2 regions of the Pantoea sp. B9002 genome follow, and region 1 is predicted to be linked to the other one. Evidence: predicted binding sites of a transcription regulator. Region 1 holds the regulator's gene; the other holds the start of a gene.

Region 1 (10,131 bases):
TGGTGATTGAACCGACCGATATCGCCGAAGGCATGACACGTTTCGCCAGTGCGATTGAAAAGGTGCTGGCCGCTTAATCCGCTTTCGGACGTAACACCTTGAGCCAGCGGCCATGATGCGGTCGCTGGCTCCACGCCAGCGAAGAGATGGTGTGCATTACGCTAAGGTGCTGCAAAATCCGCTTCACATGCTGTTCGACAATCGTTACCGGCCCTTCATTGAGATTCTCCGGCGCTTCCAGAATATTGCTGTCGTTACCTGGCCCGTCATACGCCAGCCGCTGCTGACAACGCTGCAGCGCGATTTCACAGGATTGCAGATAACGTTCTGCCAGCTTCGATGTCAGCATGGTGTGCTCGCGCGCCAGAATCGTCATGGCGTTAATATGCTCGACGATGAACTGACTGTGCGTGACCCACATGCGCATATCTTTCAGATATTGCAGGTTAAAGCCCGGCTCGCTCGATGCCTGGTTCAATGAGTTGAACAGCGCGTTGTGCGCCTGATTAACCTTCATGCGCTGATAAGCCAGTTTCTCTGGCGACTGTTCCGGCCCCAGCAGCAGTCGCAGCGCTTCCTGATAGGCTTCCAGCGCATCGTGCGCGTTCTTACGCAGCAGCCCGCTTTGCCACTGCGGCCACAGCCAAATCATTCCGGCAAAGGCAATTAAACAGCCCATCAAAGTATCCATCATGCGCGGCAGCAGAAATTGTGCGCCGTTAAGCGACAGCAATTGCAGCGAATACACCGCAGTGACGGTGAAGCCAATCATCGACCAGCCGTAATATTTCCGCGTGATCAGATAACTCGCCAGCGTGATCCCCAGCATAAACAGCAGCGTGATCGATTCCGGCACCGCCAGCTGCAGCGACGCGGCGGCGATCAGCAATCCGGCGAAAGTGCCCAGCGCACGGTGCTGAATACGCACGCGCGTGGCGCTGTAACCGTTCTGGCTGACGAACATGATGGTCATCAGAATCCAGTAAGGTTTGGGAATGTTGAAGAACAGCGCCAGCGAGCTGCCAAACATCAGCATTACGGCGAAGCGTGCCGCGGTGCGTAACGCGGTGGATTTGAACGACAGATAACTGCGCAGCGCCGGTAATAGCGGTAAGCGGCGCTGGCGATCGGCCATCAGGTCACGCGTATAGAGCGGCTTCTGCGTACGCAATACGCGGGCGATGCGGCTGAAGTGATACAGGCAGAAGTTGCCGACCGGATTATCCGGATGCTGGCGCGCAATTTTCTCCAGCGCGCCGAGCTGTTTCTCCATGTGAAAACGATCCGGCAGCTGATGGTAGAGAATCGCGTCCGCCAGCACGCGCAGCCGCGCCGAGATGATTTTCGCGTTCCAGCGAATCACCGCTTCGGCGTGGCTCTCCTCAACCAGCTTCTGCACCTCTTCGGGCTGATGCAAACTCACCGAGATGTGTTCCTGTAAATCCAGCGCCACCTGGAAAGCGCGCGTCAGGCGTTTGTGGCTGTTATCGCGGCTCGCCGACAGCATGTGCATTTGCTGGTAACAGGTGGTGATGAGATCGACCGCCTTTTGCTGGCGCGCCAGCAGCGGCGGCAGCGCTTTCTCCGGATCGGTCAGCTGCGTCAGTAAGGTGTATTTGGCATCGCAATAATCGGCCAGCTCGCGGAACAGCAGGCTGAGCGATTCGCGCATCGGCTGCTCTTTCCACAGCCAGAACCAGAACCAGTTGAACAAGCCGTACCACAGCGTGCCGCCAATGTAGAGCAGCGGCGGCACCCACATCGGCATACGTCCCACTAAGCTGAGCGTAAAGATGGCGGCGATGAGTGTGGCGGGCAGCAGGCGCGCGTGCAGCGGGCCGATTTCGCCGGTTACGCCAATCAGCAGCGGCAGCGCCAGCAAAATCAGCGGCAGCGGAATCTGGTAAGCGGTGAGGATCTGCATCAGGAAACTGCCGGTGGCAAACAGCGAACCACCCACAATCAGGCGTTTGAAGAAGCGTTTGTGCGGCGTATCCAGTCCCGCCATGTTGCAGCAGGCAGGCACTAACGAGAACAGCAGACCTTTTTGCAGATCGCCAAACAGCCAGCCGAGAGCCACAGGCAGGCACAGCACCAGCGTTTGCCGCAGCGCATAGTTAACTTCGGGATGATAGATGATTCGGCGCCACATCAGCTCATCGCAAATAGAAACGGCGCGATGTTGCCATCACGCCGTGGGTGAGAAGAAATTAGCGGGTGCCGTAAACGACGATGGTTTTACCGTGTGCGGAGATCAGGTTCTGATCTTCCAGCATTTTCAGGATACGACCCACGGTTTCGCGTGAGCAGCCCACGATCTGACCAATCTCCTGACGGGTGATTTTGATTTGCATCCCGTCTGGGTGAGTCATCGCATCTGGCTGTTTGGCCAGATTTAGCAGCGTTTGCGCAATGCGTCCGGTGACATCGAGGAAGGCAAGGTTGCCCACTTTCTCAGATGTCACTTGCAGACGACGCGCCATTTGCGACGAAAGTCGCATTAAAATATCCGGGTTTACCTGAATCAGCTGACGGAATTTTTTGTATGAAATTTCAGCCACTTCGCAGGCAGACTTCGCACGCACCCAAGCACTACGTTCCTGGCCTTCTTCGAAAAGACCGAGTTCGCCGATGAAATCTCCCTGATTGAGGTAGGAGAGAATCATCTCTTTGCCTTCTTCATCTTTAATCAGTACCGCTACGGAACCTTTTACGATGTAGTACAGCGTTTCCGCTTTCTCACCCTGATGGATGAGCGTGCTTTTGGATGGATATTTGTGAATATGGCAATGGGACAGGAACCATTCGAGTGTAGGGTCTGTTTGCGGTTTGCCGAGAACCATTCGCTATTATCCTCTGTTGTAATCGTGCCCAAAATACAGGGGGCATTTTTCCCTGTCAGGCGGTTTAATCGTCGAGCGTTTCCAGTAAAGGAAAAATTATTCCGGGTGGACTCTTAAGCTACGCTTTTGATTCTTCCGGCCTTCGTCTGTGATGACGAAAATATTTTCAGCACTGTTTGTAGCACAGCTTTTGCGAGCTGTCTTGTGTTGTCTCGCTTCAGCAGAAGGGGGATTACTCTGGATTGCTGTTTGTCAGGTGAAAGCGTACTCTGGCGGCAAAACCGCCGCTTCAGGAGAAAGAATAATGCAGGCACGAGTGAAATGGGTGGAAGGTCTTACCTTTCTCGGAGAATCCTCATCCGGCCATCAGGTATTAATGGACGGTAATTCCGGTGATAAAGCGCCAAGTCCAATGGAGATGGTGCTGATGGCCGCGGGCGGCTGTAGCGCCATTGACGTGGTGTCAATCCTGCAAAAAGGGCGCAGCGATGTGGCCGATTGCGAAGTGAAACTTACTTCAGAACGCCGTGAAGAAGCGCCACGCATTTTCACCCACATCAACCTGCATTTTATCGTTAGCGGTAAAGCATTGAGCGATAAAGCGGTTGCGCGCGCGGTTGATCTGTCAGCGGAAAAATATTGCTCGGTGGCGATCATGCTGGGTAAAGGTGTGGAAATTACCCACAGTTATGAGGTTGTCGAGTTGTAATCGGTCGTAGGGGAGGCATTCATGCCTCCCTTTTCACAGCCCGCACCAAACCTATTCAATCCGCTTTCCTTCAATCAGTCGCTGCACCAGCGGCAGCATAATCAGCTCCATCGCCAATCCCATTTTGCCGCCCGGCACCACCAGCGTATTGATGTGCGAAATAAACGATCCCTGAATCATCGCCAGCAGATAGGGGAACGCGATGCCTTCCAGACCACGGAAATGAATCACCACGAAGCTTTCGTCGAGCGACGGAATTTCGCGTGCGGCAAACGGGTTTGAGGTATCAACGGTCGGCACGCGCTGGAAGTTAATGTGGGTGCGCGAGAACTGTGGCGTGATGAAGTTAATGTAATCCTCCATCGAACGTACCACCGAATCCATCACCGCTTCGCGTGAATGGCCGCGCTCGCCGGTGTCACGCACCAGCTTCTGAATCCACTCAAGGTTAACAATCGGTACCACGCCAACCAGCAGATCGACATGCTCCGCCACATTTTGCTGCTGGGTAACCACGCCGCCGTGCAAGCCTTCATAGAACAGCACATCGGTGTTTTCCGGCAGCGGCTGCCACGGCGTGAAAGTGCCCGGCACCTGATTCCACGGCACCGCTTCGTCGTAGGTATGCAGATATTTGCGCGATTCGCCGAGGCCGGTTTGGCCATAATGTTTGAACGTCTGCTCCAGCAGGCCGAAGTCGTTGGCTTCCGGGCCGAAGTAGCTGATGTGACGACCGAGATCGCGCGCCTTGCGGATCGCCATGTCCATTTCCGGACGCGTAAACCGATGGAAACTGTCGCCTTCGAGTTCCGCCGCATGCAGATTCAACTGTTGGAAAATCTTACGGAAGGCGAGGCTGGTGGTGGTGGTTCCGGCGCCGCTGGAACCGGTGACGGCAATAATTGGATGCCTGGCTGACATAACAGAGCTCCCTGTGAAGTCCGGCGATGAGCATTGTTACCACGAATTGCCGCGGGGCGCATCAGCCGCGGAATTCACCCTTTGGCATAATATTGATCGATTCATGCAGTTCCGACCACACCAGCACCACGTCGCCGCGCTCCAGCTGGCGGCGCACGTCGGCGACTTTTTGCAGCAAACTGCGTTCCTGCTCGCCGTAATCGGTGCCTTCGCGTAACACGAAGGTTTCAATCAGGTTTTCCAGCGTGTCCGCTTCGAGTTCTTGCCAGGGAATAATCACAATTACACATCCAGATAGGTTGAGAGCCAGTCGGGCACGCGCTGTTCCAGCCACATTTTCGGTTTAAGCAAGGTGCCGCCAACGAAACCGACGTGGCCGCCTTGCTGCGTCAGCTGATATTGGATTGAGGCTGACAGCTGGTCAGGTTGCGGGATCACGGCGTCGGTCATAAAGGGATCGTCTTGCGCATGGATGATCAGCAGCGGTTTACGCACGCCGGTCAGCAGCGGCATCGCGCTGGCACGTTGATAATAGTCGTTGGCGTCAATAAAACCGTGCGCACGTGCGGTTATCGCATCATCAAACTCGCGTAAGCGGCGGAAAGCACGTAACTGGCTGAGATCGACCGGCAGCGTGCCGGGCCAGGCGCGCAGTTTGCGCGTGGCGTTCTTTTTCAGCTGCGTCAGTAAATAGTGCTGATAGAAGCGCGAAAAGCCGACATCCAGCTTGCCGCTGCACGGCTCAAGCGCCAGCGGCGCTGAGATGGCGATGCCGGCATCAATCGGTACATCGTGACCTTGCTGACCCAGCAGGCAAGCGAGCATGTTGCCGCCCAGCGAAACGCCGACGGCGGCGGTGGGCACGCTGCCCCATTCGCGTTGCAGCCAGTTAAGGAAGTAGGTGGCGTCTTCGGTTTCACCGGAGTGATAGATGCGCTTTAAGCGATTAGGCTCGCCGCTGCAGCCGCGAAAGTGCATCACCACCGCCAGCCAGCCGCGTGCCTGACACGCCTGCATCAGGCCGTGCGCATACGGGCTACGAAAGCTGCCTTCCAGGCCGTGAAACATCACCATGCGCGGTTTATGACGCGCCTGCGCCGGATCTTCACTCCACGCTAAATCGACAAAATCGCCGTCCGGCAGGTCAAGACGCTGCCAGTGCGGACGTAACGTAACGCGGCGACGCAGAATACGCGGCAGCAGCGTTTGCAGATGCGCGTTACTGAATCCGCGCAGTGGTTTAAAGCGCTCGCCGCTGGGGCGATCAAAATAGCTTGGGTAAAGGCTTGTCTGATGCATAAGTCGCTGATAGCTTCGATGGGTTGTTCGCTTTACTGGGTGAGGAGCACCCGAATATACATGGAACTGAGTCTTTTTTTATCAATGTTAGGTTTTCTCTGGGTCGCGGCCATCACGCCCGGGCCCAATAATATGTTACTTACCGCCTCGGGTGCTAATTTTGGCTTCCTGCGCACCATTCCGCTGCTCATTGGTATCATGATTGGTATGCAAGTCATGTTGCTGATGGTGGCATTTGGTATCGGCGGTCTCATCCTGCTTTATCCCTCGCTGCATCTCATCCTGAAGATTGCCGGTAGCCTTTACCTGCTGTGGCTGGCATGGAAAATCGCCAGCGCCGAGTATGAAAAACTGGAAACCGACGATGTCACGGTGAAGCAGATGCCGTTCTGGCAAGGCGGCTTGCTGCAGCTGATCAACCCGAAAGCCTGGCTGATGGCGCTCGGCGCGGTGGCCAGCTTCAGCCTGGCGGGCAGCGAATATCTGCATTCGGTGGTGGCGATCAGCATCGGCATGTTCATGGTGAACGTGGTTTCCGGGGTGATCTGGATGGGCTTTGGCTCGCTGATTGGACGTCTGCTGCGCAGCCCACGCGCGTGGAAAATTTTCAATCTGGCGATGGGCTTGCTCACCGCGGCGTGCGTATTGCTGATTTGGCGCTGAGTTAACTGGAAGCACGTTCAACGCGCTTCCACGGCAACACTTCATGTACCACCGACGAGTTTGGCTGGCGGATGCGTTGCAGCAACAGTTGTACGCTGCGCGCCCCCATACGATTCATCGGCTGCTCAATCGTGGTCAGCGGTGGATTCAGGCTGCTGGTAAAGTTGATGCCATCAAATCCCACCACCGCTAAATCTTCCGGCACGCGCAAACCCGCTTCCAGCGCCGCGTGTATGACGCCGACCGCCAGCACATCCGATACCGCAAACACCGCATCCGGCCGTTCCGGCTGCGTCAGCAGTTCGCGCAAGGCCGCACTGCCCGACTCGCAGGTGACATTCTCGGCGTAGGCCACGCCGCCCCAGTTGAGTTCCAGCTGCTCCAGCGCCGCGCGATATCCCTCTTCGCGCTTATGCGAATAGAGGTAGCGCATATCACAGTTCACCAGCGCAATACGGCGTCGGCCTTTGCTCGCCAGATAACGCACGGTTTCGAAAGCTGCTTCTTTATTATCAATCGCCACGCTTGAGGCAGCGATCGATGGATCGTATTCCGCGCACTGCACCCAGGGCGCATCGCCAATCAGTTCTTTCAGCTCATGCAGGCTGCTGGCGGCATCCATAGTGATCACGCCGTCGACCACTTTGCCAGTAAGCAGCGCAATGTAGGCCGCTTCGCGCCGCAGCTGCGATCCCGAGTTACACAACAGAATGTGGTAACCCTGCGCTTCCGCTTCGGCTTCAATGCCCTGAACCACGCGTGAGCAGAACGGATTGGTGATGTCGGGAATCAGCACTAACAACATATGGCTTTGCGAGGTGCGCAACTGACGCGCCAGTAAGTTGGGCTGATAGTCGCAGATGTCGATGGCCGCCAGCACTTTGGCACGCGTATCCGGGCGCACGCCGGGATTCTGGTTCAAAACCCGTGAAACGGTGGCTTTTGACACGCCAGCCAGGTGCGCGACTTTCTCAATCGACATGGATTCAGGACCGTTAGTAAAGAGTGAAAAATGAGATCTCTATCAATATCACAGCTGCTATGTGAGCGTGTGACATATTTACCGCTTTCCCTTTTCTTTCCATTTGCACTTTTTGCATAGCCTTGCCCGATGTTGATCTAAGAACGGATCGTCATTAGGGATAATTTTTAATTCCTTTATGAAATTACTGTTGCTGGAGAAACTGCCCTGACAAAAACACATTGGGGTGAATGATGATGGCAATGAAAAAAACAATAACGGCGGTCACAGCGGCTCTGGCCCTGATGGCGTTCCAGGCGCAAGCGGTCAACGTTACCGTGGCGTATCAGACGTCGGCTGAACCGGCCAAAGTGGCGCAGGCGGATAACACCTTCGCCAAAGAGAGCGGTGCCACCGTCGACTGGCGCAAATTTGATAGCGGAGCCAGCGTGTTGCGTGCACTGGCGTCGGGCGACGTGCAGATTGGTAATATCGGTTCCAGCCCGCTGGCGGTCGCCGCCACGCAAAAGCTGCCGATTGAAGCTTTTCTGCTGGCCTCTCAGCTCGGTAACTCCGAAGCGCTGGTGGTGAAGAAAACCATCAAAGATCCTAAAGACCTGATTGGCAAGCGCATCGCCGTGCCGTTCATCTCGACTACGCACTACAGCTTCCTCGCCGCCCTCAAGCATTGGGGCATCAAGCCTTCGCAAGTGACCTTAGTCAACCTGCAGCCACCGGCGATTATTGCTGCCTGGAAACGCGGTGACATCGACGGTGCTTACGTCTGGTCTCCGGCCGTCAATGAGCTGGAGAAAGATGGCAACGTGCTGACGGACTCTTCGCAGGTTGGCAAGTGGGGCGCGCCAACGCTCGATGTGTGGGTGGTGCGTAAAGACTTCGCACAGCAGCATCCAGAAATCGTCACCGCCTTTGCCCGCAGCGCCGTTGAAGCGCAGCAAGCTTACATTGCTAACCCGGATCAATGGCTGAAGCAGTCAGACAACCTGAGCAAGCTGGCGCGCCTGAGCGGTGTACCCGAAGCTGATGTGCCGGTGCTGGTGAAAGGCAATACGTACCTCACCGCGCAGCAGCAGGTGGAACAGCTCGGCAAGCCGGTGAACAAGGCGATTGTCGATACTGCCGGCTTCCTGAAAGAGCAGGGCAAAGTGCCAGAAGCGGATAGCGATTACAGCAGCTTCGTCACCACGCGCTTCGTTGCACCCTTAGCCAAATAATCGGAGGCCGCATGCTCAACATCACCAACTTAAATGCACGTTACGCCGGACAACCCGCGCTGCAGGACATTAATCTGCAACTGGATCAACGCGACCTGCTGGTGGTGCTGGGCCCATCCGGCTGTGGCAAAACCACGCTACTGAACCTCATCGCCGGCTTTCTGCCGCTGGAATCCGGCAGCATTACGCTGGATGGCAAAAAGGTGGAAGGACCGGGCGCTGAACGCGGCGTGGTGTTTCAAAATGAAGGATTACTGCCGTGGCGCAACGTGATCGATAACGTTTCGTTCGGTTTGCAACTGGCGGGAATGGCGAAGGCGGAGCGCCATACCATTGCACGCCGTTTGATCCGCAAAGTAGGACTGGAAGGTGCAGAGAAGCGTTTTATCTGGCAGCTCTCTGGGGGTCAACGTCAGCGCGTGGGCATTGCGCGTGCGCTGGCGGCTGATCCTCAGTTGCTGCTGTTAGATGAGCCGTTTGGCGCGCTGGACGCCTTTACCCGCGAACAGATGCAAACCCTGCTGCTAACGCTGTGGCGTGATACCGGCAAGCAGATTCTGCTGATCACCCACGACATCGAAGAAGCGGTGTTCCTCGCCAGCGAACTGGTGCTGCTGTCGCCGGGACCGGGCCGCGTCGTGGAACGTTTGAAACTCGACTTCGGGCAACGCTTCGCCGCCGGGGAACCGTGCCGCAGCATCAAATCCGATCCGGCGTTTATCGAACGTCGTGAATATGTACTGAATCAGGTGTTTTCCCAGCGTGAGGCGTTTATATGAGTGCGGTGATTGATGAGAAAACCCAAACGCGTCGTCGCGGACTGCGCTGGCCGTTCTCGCGCCAGTTCTCACTCAGCCTGCTCAGCGTGGGCTTATTGCTGCTGTTGTGGTGGGCGATAACCGCGCTCGGCTTAGTGGCGCCGTTGTTTTTACCGCCGCCGCAAGTGGTACTGCAGAAGCTGATCTTGATTGCCAGCCCGCAAGGCTTTATGGATGCCACGTTATGGCAGCATCTGGGTGCCAGCCTGGCGCGTATGCTGGTGGCGCTGTTCTTTGCCGCGCTGATTGGGATTCCGGTCGGCATCGCCATGGGCCTAAGCCCGGCTATTCGCGGCCTGCTTGATCCGCTGATCGAACTCTATCGCCCGGTGCCGCCGCTGGCCTATTTGCCGCTGATGGTGATTTGGTTTGGCATCGGTGAAACCTCGAAGATTTTACTGATTTATCTGGCGATTTTCGCGCCGGTGACCTTATCGACGCTGGCGGGTGTGAAGAATGCCCAGCAGGTACGGATTCGCGCGGCGCAGGCGCTTGGCGCATCGCGCTGGCAGTTGCTGCGCTACGTGATTCTGCCTGGCGCGCTGCCGGAGATTCTCACCGGCTTGCGCATCGGTCTCGGCGTAGGTTGGTCAACGCTGGTGGCGGCGGAACTGATTGCCGCTACGCGTGGACTCGGCTTTATGGTGCAGTCGGCCGGTGAGTTCCTCGCCACCGACGTAGT
Region 2 (10,131 bases), on a different contig from region 1:
GCATCAGCACGCTGGAGGTTTCCAGATGAATACGTTCGTGCTCGATGCCCATCAAAACCACCCACGCCGGACTGTCCCAGTAGATCGGCAGTTCCAGCGGCATGGTGCGAATAAACTCACTCACCAGGCTTTTCACTTTGCCGCGATAGTCGCGTACTTCTGCGATGGTCGGCCAGTCGTAATGGCTGTCGTTGAGATCGTCCCAGCTCATCTCATCCACGCCAATCGCCATCATCGCTTCGATATGATCGTCAACGCGTTGATCGAGATAGCGGCCCGCCATCAGCTTATTAATGTAGAAGGTCGCGGTGTGGCCAAAATAGAAGATCAGCGGATGGCGCAGCGAAATGGCTTTGTTAAACCAGGCGCGCTCGTCCGCCAGACAATCAAACAGGCTTTCATACAGTTCCCAGGTTTGGGTGAAGTACGCCAGCAGCTCGGCCCGTTTTTGTTCGGAGTTTTGGCCGGAAAGTTTCAGCGTGCGGGTCGGTGCGGGAAGTTGGGCGGTTGTCACAAGGTGCTCCAGTTGCTAAGTGCTCGAACTTATCAATATAGCAAATTAGCATTTCCGCCAGATGAATTAGCGCTGCCAGCGGCGCAGCAGACGGCTTTTCAGGCCGGTATCGAAGCGCCAGATGTGATCGAAGATGCGCAGAATGCCGGGTTTGCCATGCAGCGACATCGCCACCGCGTGGAAGCGTTGTTGATGTTGGCGCTGACGCTGCTTAATGGTGCTGACGATGTCGTCCGGCAAACGCTGGGCAATAAAATCAGAGACGATCACCGCATCCGCTTCCTGCCACGCGCTGCCTTCCATGCGTTTCACCACCGCCGCAAGGCAGGCAGCGAGATCGGTGCCGCCGCGAAAACGCTGGCTGAGGAAACGGATCGCCTGCTCAATGCCGTTATCGGCGGTGAGTTCATAACCGATCACTTCATGAGCAAACAGCATGATGTAGCAGCGGCGCTTATCCGCCAGCGCCACTTTCAGCAGCGCCAGGCAAAAGGCTTTGGCGCAGCGTTCATTGAAACCGCCCATCGAACCGGACGTATCAACGCAGACGATGAACGGGCCGCGCGGTTGCTCTTCATGCTGCTGGTGGCTGACCGGGCTCAAGGTGACTTTTTCGTGCCACGCATCGCCCTGCAGACGATAGGTCAGCAAGCGTTTTTCGACTAAACGCCGATAAAACTCCAGCTCTAACTCGCTAATGCTCAATGCCGCCAGCTCAGGTGGCAACAGACGCAGCACATCATCGCTTTGATGAATGCCGCTGACTTCTTCCGGCACGTTATCCGGTTCGCGCACCAGCTGGTGAAACGCCTCCAGCGGCGCATCCTGCGACGGCACCGATTTGGCCTCGCGGCTGCGACCTAGCTGCTGCGCCAGCTTCATCAGCTCCGGCTGCTGGGCGAGGAAATCGCCGTACTGCACGATCAGTTCATAATCGCCGTGCTGCAGCGGCGCTTTGCTCAAATCCCACAGGCGTCCGGCGGCGGCTTCATCATCATCGGTAAGAATCGGCGCCAGCTGACCGCTGATCGCCATGCGCTGCTGCAGCTCGGCCATCAGGCGTTCTCGCTGCTCTTCCAGAATGGTTTCATTCAGCGTCAGCGTTTGCAGCGTCAGGCTGAGACGCCAGCGTTGCAGGAACAAGGTGTGTTGCGCATTGCTGAGCTGGTCGCTTTCGGCATTGAGCAGCAGTTTGCTGGCTTCTTCGATGAACGGCGACGGCAAGCTTTTCAACTGCGTCATTATGTTGGGTAACTGCTGGGTGAAATGTTGCGTGCTGAGCAGCTGCATCTGCTGAAACAGCTGAAACTCCTGCGCCAGCGCTTGTGGCACCGGCGTGACTTTGATCTGCTCGGCGATCTCCGATCGCCAGCGCGGCAGATCGCGCATCATGGCTTGCTTCAGGCGGGGAAACTTCTCAAAAAACAGCGCCAGTTGCGGCGAGGCGAGCAGCGCGATAATCAGCTCTTCGATTAACTCGGTTTCGCCAATCGACAGCAGCGCACTCAGCGTCTCCAGTGAGATCATTTTCTCGCCTGTTTCAGCTGTTCCGCGACATCCTGCAGGCTGGTTTCAATGCGTGCCAGCCAGTCATCGCTAATGAACAGGCAGCGCTGATGCTGGCTGAACAGCGTGCGCTGCGCGCGCAGCTGGGTTTCCAGCGCGTCATACTCATCGGCGATCTCCTGCGGCATCTCGCTGCTGCTGCTGGCGCCCGGCAGCGTCAGACGCGTGGATTGCAGGCTAACATCGCGCAGCGTCAAACAGTGATGCGTATCCACCAGCATATCCAGCGTCTGACCAAAGCCAATGCCGTTCAGCTTGCCGCGGATTTCACCGCCTTTTAGCAGCCACTGATCCAGTGCTTCGCGGCCAATCAGGATGTGCGTCACCTGCATGTCGTGCAGCATCAACGGCTGTTGCAGCATCAGCGTCAGCTGATCATCGGTGATGGCGGCGGGTAATTCGTAATGCGGTTTGCGGCTGAACATGCCGCTGTGTTTCTCCAGCGTCAGCGCTTGCGCCACGCTTTGCTGCTGTTGCAGCGCCAGACGGCGGCCTTTGATCTGCTGCAGCTTGTGTAGCAGCGCCTGTTGCTGCCACGCATGTTGCGACATCAGCGTATCGATTTCGCGATCCAGCATTTTCATCGACGCCACGTCATGCCACAGACAATCTTTCAGCAGCACTAAGTCGATGGGCGCGATGGTCACGCGACCACTGTAAAAGGCGCTGGCCTGCAACAGGTGAATGGCTTTTTTCCAGCGACGATCGGAAATGTAAGGCGCGTCCGGCAGCGTTTCTAACTGCTGACGAAGCTGATAGATCAGTTCAAACACGTGATCCGGCAAACTGACCTGGCTGATGCCTTTCTGCCACTGCTCATACTCTTCGTCGCTGATGCGCAACGATTCCGCCACCGGATTGTCGTTTTCATCCTGCTGGTGGGTGAGCATGCTGCGGAAGTTCTGCTTCTCATGCACGTTATCCAGCCACAGGCGAATCAACATGCGGTCATACAGCGCTTCCAGGCCGCTATCGGCTTCCGGCAGTTCGTTGGAAGCGGTAACCAGCAGGCGCATCGGGATTTTTTCTTCGCTGTCGCCATTACGGAAGCGGCGTTCGTTGATGGCGGTCAGCAAGGTATTCAGAATCGCCGGGCCGGCTTTCCAGATTTCGTCGAGGAAGACAATTTCGGCATCCGGCAGATAGCCTTTGGTCAGACGCTGATAACGCCCTTCATCTTTCAGTGCCTGAATCGACAGCGGACCAAACACCTCTTCAGGGGTGGAAAAACGGGTCATCAGGTATTCAAAAGCGCGGGCGTGCTGGAAGGCGTATTTTAATCGGCGGGCAATCAGACTCTTGGCGATGCCCGGCGGCCCGAGCAGAAACACGCTTTCGCCACTTAAGGCAGCCAGCAAACAGAGGCGGATCGCGTGATGGCGTTCATACAGCCCTTTTTCCAGAGCGTTGCTCAGGCGAGAAATTCTTTCTGCCAAAAGATGGGGTTGAGCCATAATCACATCATTATCCTTTTGATCCTGGTGCCGTCATATTCTGGCAAGCGCAATACTCTACTGATTATCATGCGCGATTGCGTTGATAGCCGTCAGCTTTTTTGTTTCAGAAGGTTGATGCGAGAGAACTCGCCGCTTCCAACGGTTTTTTGGCGCTATTTTCGGCGAAAAACCGCGTCACCGACGCGATGGTGACACTTTGTAAGAGTAGGTTTTTTTGGGAATATGTGCATACTGTGCGCTTTTTGATGGCTTGAGCGGAAGGCAAGCGCCTCCGGCTCCAACAAAAGACAACTTATGAGCTCGGATAAGAAACAGTCCCTTGGGGCAGTCACGCTGGCGGCAATTGGCGTGGTGTATGGCGATATCGGTACCAGCCCACTCTATACATTGCGTGAATGTCTCTCTGGTCAGTTTGGATTTGGCGTAGAGCGCGAAGCGGTTTTTGGCTTCCTGTCGCTGATCTTCTGGCTGCTGATTCTGGTGGTGTCGCTGAAATACATCAGCTACGTGATGCGTGCAGATAACGCCGGTGAAGGCGGGATTCTAACGCTGATGTCGCTGGCCGGACGCCATACCGGCGCCAGAGCCACCGCGATTCTGGTGATCATGGGCCTGATCGGCGGCAGCTTCTTCTATGGGGAAGTGGTGATCACGCCGGCGGTGTCGGTGCTATCGGCGATAGAAGGTCTGGAAATTGCCGCGCCGAGCCTCGATACCTACATCGTGCCGTTGGCGATTGCGGTGCTGACCTTGCTGTTTGTCATCCAGAAGCACGGCACCGGCATTGTCGGTAAGCTGTTCGCGCCAGTGATGCTGCTGTGGTTTATCATCCTCGCCGTATTGGGTGCGCGTAGCATTATCAATAATCCTGACGTGCTGCACGCCATGAACCCTTACTGGGCGCTGCACTTCTTTATCCAGTACAAAAGTGTCTCCTTCTTCGCGCTGGGCGCGGTGGTGCTGGCCATTACCGGCGTGGAAGCGCTGTATGCCGATATGGGCCACTTCGGTAAATTCCCGATTCGTCTCGCCTGGTTTATCGTGGTGCTGCCTTCGCTGGTGCTCAACTACTTTGGTCAGGGCGCGCTGCTGCTCAAACATCCTGAAGCGATCAAAAACCCGTTCTTCCTGCTTGCGCCGGATTGGATGCTGATCCCGATGTTGATTCTGGCAACCTTAGCCACGGTGATTGCCTCGCAGGCGGTAATTTCCGGCGTGTTCTCATTAACGCGTCAGGCGGTGCGTCTCGGCTATTTGCCGCCGATGCGCATTGTGCACACCTCAGAAGAGGAGTCCGGGCAGATCTACATTCCAGTGATTAACTGGCTGCTCTACTTCTCGGTGGTGATTGTGATTGTCGGCTTTGAGCACTCCAGCAATCTGGCGGCGGCTTACGGCATCGCGGTCACCGGCACCATGGTGCTGACCGCCATTCTCTGTTCTACCGTGGCGATTCAAAACTGGCACTGGAACCGCTATCTGGTGGTGCTGATTCTGATTGCCATGCTGATCATCGACGTGTCGCTGTTCTCCGCCAACCTGATCAAGGTGTTCTCCGGCGGTTGGCTGCCGCTGACGCTGGCGCTGATGATGTTCATCATCATGACCACCTGGAAAAGCGAGCGTTTCCGTCTGCTGCGTCGTATGCATGAGCACGGCAATTCACTGGAAGCGATGATTGCGTCGCTGGAGAAATCGCCGCCGGTACGCGTGCCGGGCACTGCGGTGTATATGTCGCGTGCGCTGAATGTGATTCCATTTGCCATGCTGCATAACCTCAAGCACAACAAAGTGTTGCACGAGCGCGTGGTGCTGCTGACGCTGCGTACGGAAGATGCGCCTTACGTGCACAACGTCCGTCGTGTGACCATCGAACAGCTGTCGCCGACCTTCTGGCGTGTGGTGGCGAGTTACGGCTGGCGCGAAACGCCAAACGTCGAAGAGATTTTCCACCGTTGCGGTCTTGAAGGCCTGAACTGCCGCATGATGGAAACCTCCTTCTTTATGTCGCATGAATCGCTGATTATCGGCGATCGTCCGTGGTATCTGCGCCTGCGCGGCAAGCTGTTCCTCGCGCTGCAACGCAATGCGCTACGCGCGCCGGATCAGTTTGAAATCCCACCGAACCGCGTGATCGAGCTGGGAACCCAGGTCGAGATATAAGTTGTTTGCGGTCGCCATAAATGGCGACCCTACGAAACCTGGACATTGCCATTGCATCACCAACTTAAGGTGACGCGCAATCCTCCGCTGGCGCGCTGGCTGAACTGCAATCGAACGCCGTGCAGCTGAGCAATATTCTTCACGATGGAAAGCCCTAATCCGCTGCCGGTTTGCGCCTGTCCCGGCGGTCGCCAGAAGCGTTCACCCAACCTTGCCAGCTGCTCATCGCTGACGCCAGGCCCGTTGTCATCAACGGTAATGGCGCGAGCATTGAGCTGCACATCAATTGTGCTGCCCGACGGCGAATAGCGCAGCGCGTTATCCAGCAAATTCCGCACCATCAAACCCAGCAGCAGCGGATGACCGTTCATCACCGGTTCGGCGTGGCTGGTGAACTGCAAAGCGGTGTTCTGTTGTTCCGCCTGCGGGAAGTGCTCCGCCAGCAGGTTTTGCAGCAGCGGCGCCAGCGCCACCGGTTGAAACTCGCTGCGCAGGTCGTCTGCTTCCACGCGTGACAGCGTTAAGAGCTGATCCACCAGACGCGTGGCACGCACGATGCCGCTATCCAGTTGTTGAATCGCCCGTTTGCGCATCGCCTCATCATCATCGGCCAGCTGAATCACTTCACTCTGCACGCGCAGCGCCGCCAGCGGGCTGCGCAGTTCATGGGCGGCATCAGAGGTAAAGCGACGTTCGCGCTGTACCAGATGCGCCATACGACTGAACAAGCCGTTAAGCGCCACCACCAGCGGCTTCACCTCTTTAGGCAAGCGCGTGTCCGGCAATGGCGTGGCATCATCCGGCGCACGCTGATGCAGGGAAAGCGTGAGGCGTTTCAACGGGCGCAGCTCGAACCACACCAGCGCCAGCAGCAACAGCAACATAAAGGGCATGGCGATCAGCCACGGCAACAGGCTGCTGAGCGCCAGATCGCGCGTCATATCTTCGCGGTATTCCCACTCTTGCCCGACCACCACGCGATAACGCTTATCCTCGGAGGTGAGCCACACTAAGCGCCAGCTGTCTTTATCGCCGCGCAGCCGGCCATCAACAAAGCCATCGCGCTGATGGTCGAACTGCAGATCGCGGCCGTTTTCGCCGTCGTTCAACAGCGGTTTTCCTTCCGCGCTGAAAATGGCAAACGCCAGCGCATCATCATCCTGATCGCCACGATGATGGCGCAGGATCGCTTTGGTTTTCGGCAGCGTCACGTCCTGCAGCGAGGTGGGATCGAGCGCTATCAGCCGTTTGGCGAACAGCATTTGCTGAGTATCAAACAGTTCGTTCACCGTATCGCGGGTTTGATGCCAGGCGCTGAGGCCGGCCAGGCCGCCGCACAGTATAATCAGCAGCACAAAGCCGATGGCGAGACGTAGAAACAGACTCATTCCGCCGCTCCCAGCGTATAACCGACGCCGTGTACGGTACGAATAAACTGGCTGCCGAGTTTCTTGCGCAGATGATGAATGTGCACTTCCACCGCATTGCTGGAGACATCTTCATCCCAGCTGTAGAGCTTTTCTTCCAGCTGACTGCGCGTCAGCACGCGGCCAGGATTACGCAGAAACAGTTCCAGCAGCGCCAGTTCGCGGCTCTTCAGGCTGACGGCTTCGCCATCGCACAGCACGCTGTGGCTGCCGGGTGCCATTACCACTTTGCCGTGTTTAAGTTCCGGCTGCAGTTGCCCATGACGGCGACGGATCAACGCCTGCAAGCGTGCCGCCACTTCTGTTAATGCAAACGGCTTGCACAGGTAATCGTCGGCGCCGAGTTGCAATCCCTGTACGCGCTGATCGAGCGCATCGCGCGCGGTGAGAATCAGCACCGGCACATCGTGTCCTTGCTGGCGCCACTGACGCAGGATATCCAGACCATCGCGTTCTGGCAGCGACAGATCCAGCACCACCGCGTCCCAGGGCGCGGCCGTCAACGCCTGAAATCCGGCTTCGCCGGAGACAAACCAATCCACGCTGAAACCAAGTTTGGTCAACCCGACTTTCAAACCGTCGCCAATCAGCGTGTCATCTTCAATCAGTAAAATGCGCATCAACTCTCCTTCTGTTAAGCGGAGTTATACGAAGCACAATCGCTCTTGTACAGCGAAAATCCCGGCAAATAGGCTATTTTTCATGAATGTTAGCCAAACGGATTCTCTTAAGATCCTGTTAAGAACCTTATGGTGAAATAGCTTCCGTAAACCGACACATTCATGGAAAAGAGGTGAATTATGAAAAAGTCTGCAGCTCTGTTAGCGATTGTCGCCCTGGCCGCCACGCCGGTTCTTGCCGCTCAGCAAGGTGGTTTTGTTGATCCGAATGCGCCATCCGCGCAGGTGAAGTCCGGTGGGTTCAAAGCCGATAACACCAGCGTTGTCACGGTGAAACAGGCCGAAGAGATGAAAGACGACAGCTGGATTACCGTGCGCGGTACGCTTGAGAAGCAAATCGGTGATGAGGATTATCAATTCCGTGATGCAACCGGCACCATGAAGGTCGAAATCGATCACAAACGCTGGAACGGTTTGACCATCACGCCGAAGGATCAGGTAGAACTGACCGGCGAACTGGATAAGGATTTCAACTCCATCGAACTGGACGTGAAACAGGTACGTAAACTGCCATAATCCCATCTTCGGGGCCGCAGCAGCGGCTCCAAAATCCCACCAAACTCAAATTCTCTCTGGCACAAGCGAAACGTTTCGATGGCGATCACATTTCCGTGATGCCGCCATTGAGTTGCCGTGCGCATTTTATACACTCCCGATCAGCGAAACGTTTCGCTGTGGAGTGGAATAAATGAAAAAAGGTCGCTTGTTAAACGCTGAAGTCTCTCATGTGATTGCTCGCCTGGGGCACACCGATACGCTGACGATTGCAGATGCAGGCTTGCCGATTCCGGCTAGTCCACAGCGCATCGATCTGGCGTTAACGCCGGGTACGCCCGAATTTCTACAGGTGGTTGAGGTTGTCACGCAGGAGATGCAGGTCGAAAGCGCCCTGATGGCGGACGAGATTAAGCAGCACAATCCGCAACTCCACAGCGCACTGCTCGCCGTGCTCGAAGCCTTGCAACAGCACCAGGGGAATGTCATCACCATACGTTACACCAGCCATGAACAATTCAAACAACAAACGCAGCGTAGTCAGGCGGTCATTCGCAGCGGAGAGTGTTCTCCGTATGCGAATGTCATTCTGAGCGCCGGCGTGACCTTCTGAGGCCGCTATGCAACCGTTATTGCAACTCAAAGGGATTGAAAAGTCGTTTCCTGGCGTCAAGGCGCTGAATGGCGCATCGCTCGCCGTTTATCCGGGACGAGTTATGGCGCTGGTGGGTGAAAACGGCGCGGGCAAATCCACCATGATGAAAGTGCTGACCGGCATTTACAGCATGGATGCCGGTTCCCTGCAGTGGCTCGGTAAGGATGTGGCGTTCTCTGGCCCGAAAGCGTCGCAGGAAGCCGGCATTGGCATTATCCATCAGGAACTGAACCTGATTCCGCAACTGACCGTCGCCGAGAATATCTTCCTTGGCCGCGAATTTGTTAACCGCTTTGGCCGCATCGAATGGAAAAAGATGTATGCCGAGGCGGATGCGCTATTAAAGCGCCTCAATCTGCGTTTCAACAGCCACAAGCTGGTGGGCGATTTATCGATTGGCGATCAGCAGATGGTCGAGATCGCCAAAGTGCTCAGCTTCGAGTCGAAAGTCATCATTATGGATGAACCGACCGATGCGCTGACCGATACCGAAACGCTGTCGCTGTTCCGCGTCATCAATGAACTGAAAGCGCAGGGCTGCGGCATCGTCTATATCTCGCACCGCATGAAAGAGATCTTCGAGATTTGCGATGACGTCACCGTGTTCCGCGATGGGCAGTTTATTGCCGAACGCGCGGTGTGCGATCTCAGCGAAGAGAGCCTGATCGAGATGATGGTCGGCCGCAAATTGGAAGATCAATATCCGCGTATCGATCAACAGCCGGGTGAGATCCGCTTAAAAGTCGAAAACCTCAGCGGTCCGGGCGTTGATAACGTCAGCTTTACGCTGCGCAAAGGGGAAATCCTTGGCGTGTCGGGCCTGATGGGCGCGGGACGTACTGAACTGATGAAAGTGCTGTACGGCGCAATGCCGCGCAGCAAAGGCAGAGTGACGCTGAACGGCCGCGAGATCGTGACGCGCTCTCCGCAGGATGGTCTCGCCAACGGCATCGTGTATATCTCGGAAGACCGCAAGCGCGATGGCCTGGTGCTCGGCATGTCGGTGAAAGAGAACATGTCGCTGACCGCGCTGCGCTATTTCAGCACCGGCGCGGGCAACCTGCGACACAGTGATGAGCAGCTGGCGGTGGGCGATTTTATCCGCCTGTTCAACGTTAAAACCCCGTCAATGGAGCAGCCGATTGGTCTGCTGTCTGGCGGTAATCAGCAAAAA

The links. The regulator CRP, encoded in region 1, controls carbon source genes, mostly activating them, when cyclic AMP is high. The targets are predictions, from matches to a motif close to ATGTGANNNNNNTCACAT.
Region 2: a site for CRP is predicted at 8,397-8,414, ahead of rbsD (D-ribose pyranase). Genes of this name have one in related genera too.

Annotation. Positions count from the first base shown of each region.
Region 1 covers NZ_JACAPA010000036.1:194,965-205,095, forward strand. The annotation lists gene HX773_RS18070 (aspartate aminotransferase family protein) at 1-77, shown strand, start outside; gene HX773_RS18075 (YccS/YhfK family putative transporter) at 74-2,152, opposite strand; gene crp (cAMP-activated global transcriptional regulator CRP) at 2,211-2,843, opposite strand; gene HX773_RS18085 (OsmC family protein) at 3,148-3,552, shown strand; gene HX773_RS18090 (phosphoribulokinase) at 3,604-4,473, opposite strand; gene HX773_RS18095 (YheU family protein) at 4,535-4,753, opposite strand; gene HX773_RS18100 (hydrolase) at 4,756-5,772, opposite strand; gene HX773_RS18105 (LysE family translocator) at 5,833-6,435, shown strand; gene HX773_RS18110 (LacI family DNA-binding transcriptional regulator) at 6,437-7,417, opposite strand; gene tauA (taurine ABC transporter substrate-binding protein) at 7,651-8,631, shown strand; gene tauB (taurine ABC transporter ATP-binding subunit) at 8,643-9,410, shown strand; gene tauC (taurine ABC transporter permease TauC) at 9,407-10,131, shown strand, end outside.
Region 2 covers NZ_JACAPA010000052.1:5,769-15,899, reverse strand. The annotation lists gene ovoA (5-histidylcysteine sulfoxide synthase) at 1-514, opposite strand, end outside; gene viaA (ATPase RavA stimulator ViaA) at 581-2,041, opposite strand; gene ravA (ATPase RavA) at 2,038-3,534, opposite strand; gene kup (low affinity potassium transporter Kup) at 3,832-5,700, shown strand; gene qseC (quorum sensing histidine kinase QseC) at 5,757-7,088, opposite strand; gene qseB (quorum sensing response regulator transcription factor QseB) at 7,085-7,747, opposite strand; gene HX773_RS21900 (YgiW/YdeI family stress tolerance OB fold protein) at 7,928-8,323, shown strand; gene rbsD (D-ribose pyranase) at 8,496-8,915, shown strand; gene rbsA (ribose ABC transporter ATP-binding protein RbsA) at 8,923-10,131, shown strand, end outside.